Regions from separate parts of the Pseudomonas cannabina genome, predicted to be linked through region 2. Evidence: predicted binding sites of a transcription regulator. Region 2 holds the regulator's gene; each other region holds the start of a gene.
The links. The regulator FliA, encoded in region 2, starts transcription of late flagellar genes. The targets are predictions, from matches to a motif close to CTAAAGTTTNNNNNNNNNNNGCCGNTAA.
Positions count from the first base shown of each region.

Region 1: the regulator FliA is predicted to act here: its motif matches at 2,661-2,688, upstream of BLT55_RS10065 (methyl-accepting chemotaxis protein).
Region 3: the regulator FliA is predicted to act here: its motif matches at 2,203-2,230, upstream of BLT55_RS02275 (methyl-accepting chemotaxis protein).

Region 1 is NZ_FNKU01000001.1:2,163,620-2,167,845, forward strand. It holds gene BLT55_RS10055 (DUF6482 family protein) at 1-63, opposite strand, end outside; gene BLT55_RS10060 (PH domain-containing protein) at 263-634, shown strand; gene BLT55_RS10065 (methyl-accepting chemotaxis protein) at 824-2,620, opposite strand; gene BLT55_RS10070 (DNA/RNA non-specific endonuclease) at 2,785-3,729, shown strand.
Region 2 is NZ_FNKU01000001.1:2,740,396-2,744,621, forward strand. It holds gene BLT55_RS12795 (protein phosphatase CheZ) at 1-488, opposite strand, end outside; gene BLT55_RS12800 (chemotaxis response regulator CheY) at 508-882, opposite strand; gene fliA (RNA polymerase sigma factor FliA) at 1,135-1,875, opposite strand; gene fleN (flagellar synthesis regulator FleN) at 1,872-2,705, opposite strand; gene flhF (flagellar biosynthesis GTPase FlhF) at 2,821-4,149, opposite strand; gene flhA (flagellar biosynthesis protein FlhA) at 4,161-4,226, opposite strand, start outside.
Region 3 is NZ_FNKU01000001.1:478,922-483,147, forward strand. It holds gene BLT55_RS02270 (NEL domain-containing protein) at 1-2,100, opposite strand, end outside; gene BLT55_RS02275 (methyl-accepting chemotaxis protein) at 2,385-4,007, shown strand; gene BLT55_RS02280 (chemotaxis protein CheW) at 4,017-4,226, shown strand, end outside.

The DNA.
Region 1 (4,226 bases), 580 kb from region 2:
ATCGAGTTCGTGAACCTTGCTGTCTTTCACATGTTTTGTCAGGTCTTGAATGTTCAAAGTCACACCTCCGAGGGCGATCTGGAAATCAGCGCCTTGTAGAAATTGAGCCTTTGCCTGCGTGAACGTTCAGTTGTTTCAAGTCCGTCCGGCGCAATCCTCCTGCATGACTGCAGAATAAAGCGCCACGGCCGATGCTATTCTGAGCCGCCACCGGGCGCATGCTCCGCACCCCGACTAAAAACGAACACTCAAGGATAGACAGATGATTGATTTCAATAACAAGGGCTTCTTCAAACTCAAACAGAATGACGAATATGCCGACCGGGTCAAGGATCTGTTGCTGGATAACGAAGAAGTGATTGACTCTTACAAGTCCATGCGCGACGGCGTGGTGTTTACCACCAAACGCATCATTTCGGTCAACGTGCAGGGTTTGACCGGTAGCAAGAAAGATTTTACTTCCCTGCCGTACAAAAACATCGTGGCCTGGTCGGTTGAAACCTCGGGCACCTTCGACCTGGACTCCGAGCTGGAAATTTACTTTTCGGCAATCGGCAAGGTGAAATTCGAATTCACCGGTAAAACGTCGGTTGTCCAGATCTCCAGGTACATTTCGCAACACCTGCTGGGCTAACCGCTGGCACGAGATGCTTGTGTAGGCGCTTCAGGAGATTTCGCCGGCTTCGATGGGCTGTGGAGCGGCCCTTAAACCGGTGGCTACGGTTGTGTCAGGTACACCGAAGCGGTCGGTTTTACTGCCGGTTCCCGATAGCTCGCGGACAAGCGAAGCGTCGCCCGGTCCGCGCCCACGTCACGGGGCCCGTCACTTGCCCAACAGCAGCGCCGCATCGAACCCCATCCGCAAGTTACCCCAGTGGCGCCCCTCGAAAAAGAACGGCACATCGATTTCGGTCATGATTTCACCAGTGTCACGCAAGTAAGTCTGTAACAGGAAACGCTGCTTGTTACCTGCCGCGCGCAAGCCGATCGGGTCGGAGAACATGCGTTTGTTACGGCAGACTGGCAGGTCTATTTCACGGTTGCCGGTCGGCTTCTGCGAGACCCAGCTGTTGTTGACCGGGCAATAACCCTTGCTGTCGACGATAAACGTCACCTTCCCGCCCCGCGTCCCTTTGGTCAACTTGTCACATTCTTCCTGGCAGACTTGCGCAAAACGCTCGCTGTAACTGGTGCTGTATTGCTTGGGGTCGGTGCCTGGAATCAGCTTGTAGCTCTGGTCGAACAGGTTGACGCCCTGCTTGTGCAGCTCAGCCAGACGTACCTGCAGAATGTCCCGGCACTGACTGGCCCGGGTGATCGCCGCGTCCAGCTCGCCATGGCCGAGCACGAAGCGCCCGAGCAGCGCCTGCACTTGCTCGGCGACACCGGACAGATCGCGGGTCGCCGTTGCGGAATGCTGCATGCGCTGGTCGATGGCCTGGCTGTCGGAGTAGATCCGTGTGACCCGCTCGTTGATGCCCGTGTTGGTGGAGGCAAACTGCTGGATATGCTCAGCGATGTCGGCCAGCTTGTCGTTAGTGGACTCGAAGTCGCCAATCATGCTTTCGAAGTGACCAGACGCGCGTTCTACCACCAGCTGGGTTTCCCGGGCGCTGTGGCTGATCTGAATGGTCTGCTGGTGAGTGGAACTGACCTCATCGAGCATCGCGTCGATGTTACGGGAAATGTCCTCAGTCGCCCGGCTTACATTCTGCGCCAGGGTACGCACCTCATCCGCCACCACGGCAAAACCACGACCGCTCTCCCCGGCCCGCGCTGCCTCGATGGCCGCATTGAGCGCCAACAGATTGGTTTGTGCCGAAATTTGCTGAATCAGCCCGACAATGGATTTGATGCTGGAGGAGCGTTGATTCAGCCCCGATACCAGCGTGCCGAATTCGTTGAGACTGCTGGATATCTGGCTAATATTGCCAGTCACTTCCAACAGTTCGGCGTATGAGTCACGGGCCATGCTCAGGTTTTGCGCGGTGGTGCTGGAAATACCCTGAGTCTGCTGCGACACGTCCTCGATGCTGCCCACGGCCATGTTGCTCTGGTCCATGACCTCTCGGGCGAAACGCGCCTGATCGGTGGCGCTGTCACTGGAATCGCTGATGTTTTTCAGCGAACGCGCCGACTCGACGGCGATCTGCACGGTCAGCCCCTGAATACTGCTGATGACCTCGCGCTGTTTGGCCAGAAAGCGATTGCAGGTACTGGCCAGCACGCGAATCTCGTCATGGGTGAGCAACGGCAAATCCCTGGACAGGTCACCCTCGCCGCTGGCGACTTCCTCGAGTGCACGGGTCATGGAAAGGACCGGGCGCACAATCAAGTGACGAAAGTACCAGACCATGAAACTGACCACGACCAGCGTGAACAGCGTACTCAGCAAAATCGCGTTGCTCAGCAGGTCGAGCCGGCTCTGGATCTGGCCCAGCGCGACAGCGTCAATTTGCGTGCCGCGCAATTGCAGCATGATGTCGGCCCGAATGTTCAAGGCCACCCAATACAGCAGTGCGCTGACCACAACCAGCAGGAAAAGACTTGAGAGCTTCTTGGTCAGTGTGTCGAAAAACTGTTTTTCGACTGACTCGTACAAAGCCTTTAACGTCTGCATTCAGCTGCTCCTGGGGTGGAAGGTGATTCACTTGCGATGGTTAACGTCTGTTAACGCCAAAGCTTTAGCGTATGAGCCTGTGCATTTGTCCTCCCTGACGCCGGCCTGTAACGCGTCTATGGTGAACTGTAACAAAACTCACGCCTACCGAAGGAGCAAGTACAGTGCCTGACAAGAAGTTAACCGCCGACTTGGCTTATCGTCCCCGTCTTGCCGACCTCAAACCTCTGACCGCCTCAACCGCTCTGCTCGAGCCTCAGGCGTTGGCCGCACCCCGCATCACACCGGCAAGCGAGCTGAAAAAGCGTACGGGCTACGCCGACAACTTCCTCGGTGATTTCATCGTGCCATGGCCTGCTGTGGACGAAGAACTGGCGCCGGATGTATATCCGCTGAACAACGCTGGCGATCGCCTCGATTACACGCATTTTTCCATCACCATGTCGCGCAGCCGACGCCTGGCGCTGTATGTCGGCGTCAACATCGACGGTGCCAGCAGCGTTGAGGTCAAACGCAGCAAGGATTCCTGGTCATTCGACGGTCGCCTGCCTGCCGAGGCGCAGATCGGTGAAAGTGTGTACGCCGACAATCTGCTCGACCGCGGTCATTTGGTCAGGCGTCAGGACCCTAACTGGGGCAAGGAAGCCGAGGTGGCCAACAGCGACACGTTTCATTTCACTAACTGCTCGCCGCAGATGGGTGCGTTCAATCAGAAAACCTGGCTGGAACTTGAGGATTACATTCTCGAGAACACGCGACGCTGGAAATCGCGGGTGACTGTGTTTACCGGGCCGGTGCTGCGCGACGACGACCGCAGTTACCGGAATATCCGGATTCCGTCGGCATTCTGGAAGGTTGTGGCGTTTCTCGGTGATGACGGCAAGCCGTCGGCCAGTGCCTACATGATTGATCAGACTAGCGAGCTGGGTAAGCTGGACATCATGTTCGGCCCGCTCAGGACCTGGCAACGCAGCGTCGCGCAGATCGAGCAGCTCACCGGTATCCGCTTTGGCGACTTGTCCAGCTACGATGGCTTTTCTAACGAAGAGCGCCTGACCGGTACACGGATCGAAGCGCAGATCCGTGGGCCGCAGGATATTCGGGTCTAGTGCGTCATACGTAAATGGCTGAAGCGCCCGTTTAGCGACTTCTGCCCTGAGGGAACGGGAGCTTCAGGAGGCTACGACGGCTGCGAAGCGGCTCTGAAACGGGCGCATCTCGATTGCGACTTTCGTGCTGACGCACCGCGTGAGCATGCAGTTCGTGACGCTCTGCGTCACACAGCTGTTCTGCGGTGTCAGTGATGGTTGTTTACGGCTCAGGTCACCTTTGCGCCCTTACGGCGCCCTACTTTGAGGGACCAAAGTAGGCAAAGTCCCAGCTCCGTTTCCGGCCCGACTTCGTCGGGTTCCTTCGTCCTGGCACTGATCCGGGGGTCGCCGCAACGGGCCATCCATGGCCCGATGCGGCTTGCTCGGCGTCCTGCCTCGCATCCCCCGGATCAGTGTCAGGACTCAGCCGTCACTTACGTCGCAATCGGCGTCGTCAGTGCCATCGCGATAAAAAAGCGCTTTGACTAACGTGACGCTCCGCGTCGCATGCCGTT
Region 2 (4,226 bases):
GTGGAAACTTCGTGGGTTTCCTTCTCGGTACGCGTCAGAAAACCATCGACCCGCTTGGCGAGTTCGCGAAATTCTTCGGCACCGATTTCACGGCGCATGAAACGCCCCCAATCTTCGCTCAACGCCTTGGCGTCGGTACTCAGACCGTTCATGAGCGGCGTGCTTTCCTCGACCAGGTCCATGGTGCGGTTGGCCGCATTCTCGGTCAGCCGTACAACATACGACAGGCGCTCGGTGGCGTCAGTGATCTGCGACACCTCTTCGGCCTGAGGCATGTGCGGATCGATCTGGAAATTGACGATTGCACTGTGCAACTCACGAGTCAGCTTGCCCACTTCCTGATAAAGGCCGCGGTCGCGTGTCTGGTTGAGCTCATGGATCAGCTGCACAGCTTCGCCGAAACGGCCTTTTTCAAGGCTGGTGACGAGTTCCTGCGCGTGTCTTTTTAGGGTCGACTCAAAGTCGGCCATCGAATCAGTGTTATCCATAGCGCCCTCACGGCATGCATCAGCTATTGACGCGTTCAAAGATCTTTTCGATCTTCTCTTTCAGCGCTTGAGCCGTGAATGGCTTGACTACATAACCGTTCACCCCGGCCTGAGCAGCTTCGATGATCTGCTCACGCTTGGCTTCGGCAGTGACCATCAGCACGGGAAGGCTCTTCAGCCGTTCATCCGCACGCACCTGACGCAGCAGGTCGATACCGGACATGCCAGGCATGTTCCAGTCCGTCACCAGAAAGTCAAAAGCACCGCTCTGCAGCATCGGCAATGCGGTCAGACCATCGTCCGCTTCCGACGTGTTGGTAAACCCCAGATCGCGCAACAGGTTCTTGATGATCCGCCGCATCGTTGAGAAGTCATCAACGATGAGGATTTTCATGTTCTTGTCCAATTCGACCTCCAAGCAGTCTTTAACGCGTTCAGCACCTGAACACGCTGTTCACTCAATACTGGCACAGCACACTCCCAGCTATACGAAACGGCGACGGGCTTGGCACAACGACAATCGAGACTGCGACTAAAGCCCATCGAGACACTGCCCGACAGGCCTTTGCCTCGTCTTTCCTGTTACCACGTAACGCTTTGCACAGCCGGCATGCAGACAACGCGCGACAAATGCCGCGCACTGCCGTCAACGCGCTCGCCACTCCCCCAAACGCCCTCGCAAACGAGCTGCGCACTGGCTGTGTAACTGACTGACTCGCGATTCGCTGACACCCAGAACCTCTCCGATTTCCTTGAGGTTCAGCTCTTCGTCGTAGTACAGCGCCAACACCAGACGCTCACGCTCCGGCAAATTGGCAATTGCATCGGCCAACGCGGCCTGGAAGCGCTCGTCTTCCAGGTCGCGCGACGGCTCGAGCGAACCGCTCGCGCCATCCTCGTGCAGCCCTTCATGATCGCCGTCCTGCAGCAGGTCGTCGAAACTGAAAAGGCGGCTGCCCAAGGTATCATTCAAAATCCCGTAATAATCATCAAGACTCAACTGGAGTTCGGCCGCAACCTCGTGATCTTTAGCGTCACGTCCGGTTTTAGCTTCAATTGCGCGAATTGCGTCACTTACCATGCGTGTATTGCGGTGGACCGAGCGTGGCGCCCAGTCACCCTTGCGCACTTCGTCGAGCATCGCGCCACGAATGCGAATGCCTGCGTAGGTCTCGAAACTCGCACCCTTGGTGGAATCGTATTTGGTGGAGACCTCAAGCAGACCGATCATGCCGGCCTGAATCAGATCTTCCACCTGCACGCTGGCCGGCAAACGCGCCAGCAGGTGGTAGGCGATACGCTTGACCAGCGGCGCATACCGCTCGATCAACTCGTATTGCGAATTACGAGAACTCTTGCTGTACATCTGATAGCCGCTCGCAGTCATTGCACAGGCCCCGCACTGGTCTGGTGGACGAGTCGCTCGACGAAGAACTCGAGGTGACCCCGCGGGTTGGCTGGCAACGGCCAGGTATCAACCTTCTGGGCAATGGCCTTGAACGCCAGTGCACATTTGGAACGCGGGAATGCTTCATAGACGGCACGCTGTTTCTGCACGGCCTTGCGCACGCATTCGTCGTACGGCACGGCGCCCACATACTGCAGGGCAACGTCAAGAAAACGGTCGGTGACCTTGGTCAGCTTGGCGAACAGGTTGCGCCCTTCCTGCGGGCTCTGGGCCATGTTGGCCAGCACCCGGAAGCGGTTCATCCCGTAGTCGCGATTGAGCAGCTTGATCAGGGCGTAGGCATCGGTGATCGACGTGGGCTCGTCGCACACCACCAGCAGGACTTCCTGAGCAGCGCGCACAAAGCTCACCACGGATTCACCGATGCCGGCCGCCGTGTCGATCACCAGCACATCGAGGTTGTCGCCAATCTCGCTGAACGCCTGGATCAGACCGGCATGCTGGGCCGGGGACAGATGCACCATGCTCTGCGTGCCGGAAGCGGCAGGCACGATGCGAACGCCACCCGGGCCCTGCAACAGAACGTCGCGCAATTCGCAGCGACCCTCGATCACATCGGCAAGCGTGCGCTTGGGTGTCAGCCCGAGCAGAACGTCGACATTGGCCAGACCAAGATCGGCATCCAGCAGCATGACGCGCCGGCCAAGCTCGGCGAGGGCCAGTGAGAGGTTCACTGACACGTTAGTCTTACCGACGCCACCTTTGCCGCCGGTCACCGCGATCACCTGTACGGGATGCATGCTGCCCATGTTATTTCTTTACCTTGTCTTGCGTAGACCGAAACCACACAGAGAACCGCACATTCACAAATGAACAATGCCTGGCAGACCTTTGATGCAGGGACATTCCAATACTATCCATCACTTAACCCACTCTCTTGCCAGGGGTGTGATAGAGGTCAGCAAACATATCAGCCATCGCTTCCTCGCTAGGCTCATCATGCATCTGCACACTCACGGCACGACTGACCAACTGATGACGCCGTGGAATGTGCAGATCATCAGGAATACGTGGGCCGTCCGTGAGGTAGGCCACTGGCAATTCGTGACTGATTGCCAGGCTCAGGACTTCGCCGAGGCTGGCTGTTTCATCGAGCTTGGTCAAAATGCACCCCGCCAGACCGCAACGTTTGTAACTGTGATAGGCCGCCGTCAGGACCTGCTTCTGGCTGGTAGTGGCCAGCACCAGATAGTTACGCGACTTGATGCCACGACCAGCGAGACTTTCCAGTTGCATGCGCAACGCCGGATCGCTGGCTTGCAGCCCGGCGGTGTCAATCAGCACCACACGCTTGCGCAGCAGTGGCTCCAACGCCTGAACCAGCGACTGGCCAGGATCGATATGAGTGACCGGCACGTTGAGGATGCGGCCCAAGGTCTTGAGCTGCTCCTGAGCACCGATACGAAAACTGTCCATGCTGACCAGCGCGATGTTCTGCGGGCCGTACTTGAGCACGTAGCGTGCGGCGAGCTTGGCCAGCGTGGTGGTCTTGCCCATGCCAGCCGGGCCGACCATGGCAATCACACCGCCCTCTTCCAGTGGCTCGACGTCAGGCACTGCGATCATCCGCGCCAGGTGCGCCAGCAACATGCGCCAGGCCTGACGGGGCTCGTCGATATCCGGAATCATCGACAGCAGATCGCGGGACAACGGGCCGGACAGACCGACACGTTGCAGACGGCGCCACAGGTTGGCCTGCTGCGGGCGGCTGCCCTGCAGCTGATTCCAGGCCAGGGAGCCGAGCTGGACTTCCAGCAGCTCGCGCAGGCCATTCAGTTCCGAACGCATCGAGTCAAAGGCGCGCTGGCCGCCAGCAGGCTCTGCGGCAGGTGCCGGCGCGTAGGCAAACGGGCGTGGCGGCTCTTCGAGCGTCGGTTCAATGTGCGTGTCGGCAGCGCTGCCGGTCTTGCCGGAAAACAGCTGAAGGTTGACCGAGGTATCACTGTCGCTGCGATTGTTCAATTCAGCCTGAGCGGAGACGATGCGCGACTGGGTTTTGCGCAGTTCATCTTCAAGCTCCATGTTCGGTACGCGCGGGGCCAGGGCAGACAGCTTGTAATCCAAAGCAGCAGTCAGCTCTACGCCACCGGCAATCCGCCGGTTACCGATGATGGCCGCTTCAGCGCCCAGCTCATCGCGAACCAGTTTCATGGCTTGACGCATATCGGCGGCGAAAAATCGCTTAACTTGCATGACTCACTACCTCAGCCGTTTGGCCCGACAGTCGCTACGATGGTTACTTGCTTGTTGTCCGGTATTTCCTGATACGC
Region 3 (4,226 bases), 2.3 Mb from region 2:
AAACCGGTCGATTTCCTGGTCCAGCCGGAACCGCTGGGCGCTGTCCTCGAGCAGGGCGGGCGGGCGCACCTGATCTGCCAGCGCCTGGCGCATCGCGGCTTCAGAGGTGTTGCTGACGTTCAGCAGGTGCCGGGCTGTGGTGTCGGAAAACGCCTCGCTGGAGTAACCCAGGCGGCGGAACAGCGTCAGGCCCTCCATATCCAGCGGCTGATCCAGCTCGTGCAGCCACGCACCGGCGCCATTGTGCCGCAAGGCGGGCTGGTAGCTGTCCGCTCGGGTCGGGTGTTCCATCCGGTAGCCATCGCCGGTCTTGCCGGGTTTGACGGAATAGAGTCGGCCCTCAATAGGCAGCCATTGCTTGCCTTGCCATGTGTACAGGCCTGCGGCGTCGGGCTGCAGACTGGCTGGCAGTACGATGTCATGTGCGAAAGGCGTCAGGTCGGGTTTCCACAAACGTGTCGTGCCGTCCTGCAACTCGACGAGTTTGAGATCGCGGGCGAACTCGGGCACGTGCAGGGCAGGAATGCCTGCGCCGCCGGCCGTCGCAGCGCCGAGGGCCGACATCAGGGCAATGTTTTCCACCACATCGAACAGATAGGTGAGCGCTTGCTGTTTCTCGTCTTTCGCCCAGCATTCCACGCCTTCGTAGACTTCATGAATCAGCTGGACGGCAGTCACCGCCAGCATCAGTTCACCCAATACCGGGACGACGAAGCTCGCAATGTTCAAGACGTCGAGGGCCTTGCTCTTGAAATATTGCACGCGTTCGTCGAAGGTCTTTTGATCCTCATCCGCTGTCGGCACCCCCTGAAACAAGGCGTCGTCACGCAGTACTGCCTGTTTGCGATCGTACAGCTCGTCCAGCAACGGGCCGTTCAGCGGGGTTTCTCGCAGGTGCATACGGGCGTTGCGGTCTTCTTCGCGCTCCAGCCACTGACGCTCGAAAATACCGCCTTTCATGACTTTGGGATGCAGGCGTTCGAACAGTTGCGCCAGCACTGCATTTCGGTGCCGCGCCGGGATGAAGCGCTTGAAGAAGTTCAGATACCCTTTGACGAACATGCGGTCGCGCAGCGAGTTTATGAAGACCGCGACCGAGGCGTATTCCTTCAGCGGTGCGATAGGGTCTTCGGGTATATAGACAACAATTTTTTCCAGCCCGGTTGCCGTGTCCCGATCCTTGCCGATCACAAACAGCCCATTCAGCTCGACATCCCCCAGACACAGTACGCTGCAATTGACCGGCCTGTTATCGAGTCGCACGTCTTTTCGGCCATCGAGAACCTGCAGCAGCGCAGTCTGTAAGGGTTCGCTGACCAGCCCTTGAAGCGTGGCGATCTGCAATTGCAGCCTGATGGCGGAGGACTCCAGTTGCATGAAGTCGTTGCGCAGTCTCGATGCCGCCGCGCCGGGCGTTTCTTCGGGCGTTGAAGGTGTACTGAACACGGATTTGAGATGCGCCTGATACCTGCCGCCCAGGTCCAGTTCGCGGCACAGCGCTGCGAACGCCGTGGGGACAATCGGTACGGATTTGCCGCCAATGTAATTGCCAATGACTTCGAAAGACGAAAACACTTCGGCCTTGATGCCCGCGTCCGAGTCCATGGCGCCTGAGGCGGTTTCCCAGGCCTCGAAGTTCTGCAGGGCTGCGGCGAGCAAGGTCTGGTTGGCGGCTTTCAGCGCTGTATTCGCTTGCGCTATCGGGTCTCTTGAGGCTGTCTCGAACGACGGGTCGACCGTGGCGTGACTGGCATGAAACAGCCAGGTATTGCCTACGTCGATGTCCAGCTTGAAGCGCTCTTTGATGGCCGCTGTCAGCAAGGGTTTTGCGAAGTCTTCCAGCGTCGACAGGCGATCCAGTGTCGGGCCGACTGCTTGCTCGTTGCGGCGGTGCTCGGCGTACAGCCGTTGCAGCTCGTCTAGCTGCGCGGGGCTGGACGTGCGGGCGTCCTTCAGCCATTGCGGCGCATGCCCGGAGAATTTGCGCAGGCTCGCATGAACGGCCGGTCCGGCTTGAAGCAGCCAATCGGGAGTCTTGTTTTTTATGTGGTGCACATGAGAGTTTGTCGGAGCGCTGTCCGGCAGTAATGAGTCGAGCATAGAAGTGCCTGATTGTGAATGAAGAGGCGACGAAGCTTACGTTCGAGATTCCTCTGGCAAGCGCTAACTATGTATGTGCCCGTTTATTCGTTACACATGGCGCTCAAGTAGTACGGGCTTTGGCCGAAAATAATTGAAGGGCGCGATTAACAGGCCTGACGAGCTGATTTTCGTCTTGCCCGCCCGGCCTTTGCAGGCTGGGCTATACTCACGCCGCATGGACCGTTCGTCGGTCTGCATCTTGAACACGGCTGACGCCGTCGTTGAATTCTTGAGGGATGACTGTGAAGAACTGGACCTTGCGCCAACGGATTCTGGCGAGCTTTGCCGTCATCATTGCCATCATGCTGTTGATGGTGGTTGTGTCTTATTCGCGGCTGCTGTCAATCGAGTCCAGTGAAGAGCAAGTCCGCCTCGATGCGCTGCCCGGCGTTTACTACAGCACGCTGGTGCGCAGTGCATGGGGCGAAAGCTATATCCGCACGCTGGAATTGATCGCTGAAGGCGCGGCCCGTCCGCTGACCAAGCAGGAAAAAGACCAGTACCAGGGGTTTGACGAGAACCTTCAAGCGCAGATGGATGGCTACAAGAAATCCATTTTCGACAAGCAAGACGCGGACAGCTTTGCAGTCTTCGAAAAGCGCCGCGAAGCTTATTCCCGCATGCTCAGTGAAGTGCTCGCCAAATATGATCGCGGCGAGTACGCGGACGCACGGGCCGAGTTCTTTGGCGACGTCAATCCGGTATGGCTCACAGGCCGCAAGCAGCTCAACGACGTTATCGTCATGAATAAAAAGCTGGCCGATGAGGCGACCAACAATATCGTCAATGCGGTACTGGCCGCCAAAATCAGCATGATCGTGTCCTTGCTGGTCGCGATCATGGCCGCCGCCGCCTGCGGTCTGCTGCTGATGCGCTCGATCATGTCGCCGATGCAGCTCATCGTGCGCATTCTCGACACCATGCGCACCGGCGATCTGAGCACGCGCCTCAACCTCGCGCGCAAGGATGAGTTCAACACGGTTGAAACCGGCTTCAACGACATGATGACCGAACTGGTCGCGCTGGTGGCACAGGCCCAGCGTTCTTCGGTGCAGGTCACCACCTCGGTCACGGAAATCGCGGCCACCTCGCGCCAACAACAGGCCACCGCCACCGAAACCGCCGCGACCACCACCGAAATCGGTGCGACGTCACGGGAAATTGCCGCGACCTCGCGTGATCTGGTGCGCACCATGACCGAGGTTACGTCGGCGGCCGATCAGGCGTCGATTCTCGCGGGCTCTGGTCAACAAGGGCTGGCGCGCATGGAAGACACCATGCACCAGGTCATGGGCGCGGCCAATCTGGTCAACGCCAAACTGGCGATCCTCAATGAGAAGGCCGGCAACATCAATCAGGTGGTGGTGACCATCGTGAAGGTGGCCGACCAGACCAATCTGCTGTCGTTGAACGCTGCCATCGAGGCGGAAAAGGCCGGCGAGTACGGTCGCGGGTTCGCGGTGGTGGCGACCGAGGTGCGGCGCCTTGCCGACCAGACGGCGGTTGCCACGTACGACATTGAACAGATGGTGCGCGAGATCCAGTCGGCGGTTTCGGCGGGCGTCATGGGCATGGACAAGTTTTCCGAAGAAGTGCGCCGAGGCATGTTCGAAGTCACTCAGGTCGGTGAGCAACTGTCGCAGATCATTCATCAGGTTCAGGCCCTGGCACCGCGCGTGCTGATGGTCAACGAAGGCATGCAGGCGCAGGCCACCGGTGCCGAGCAAATCAATCAGGCGCTGGTGCAACTGGCCGATGCCAGCAGCCAGACCGTCGACTCACTGCGTCAAGCCAGTTTCGCCATCGACGAGTTGAGTCAGGTAGCGGTCGGCTTGCGCAGTGGCGTATCGCGCTTCAAAGTCTGAGTCCGGACCATGAAGGAGCCATCGCCAAGGCGCGTCGATTCGTCGGTCATCGCCAACAAGCTCTTCCTGCTGTTTTGCATCGGTGAAGATCGCTATGCCCTGGAGGCGACCGAGATTGCCGAGATCCTGCCACGGGTGAAGCTCAAGACCATCGCCCGGGCGCCGCATTGGGTGGCGGGTATTTTTGCGCACCGTGGCGAAATCGTGCCGGTGATCGAT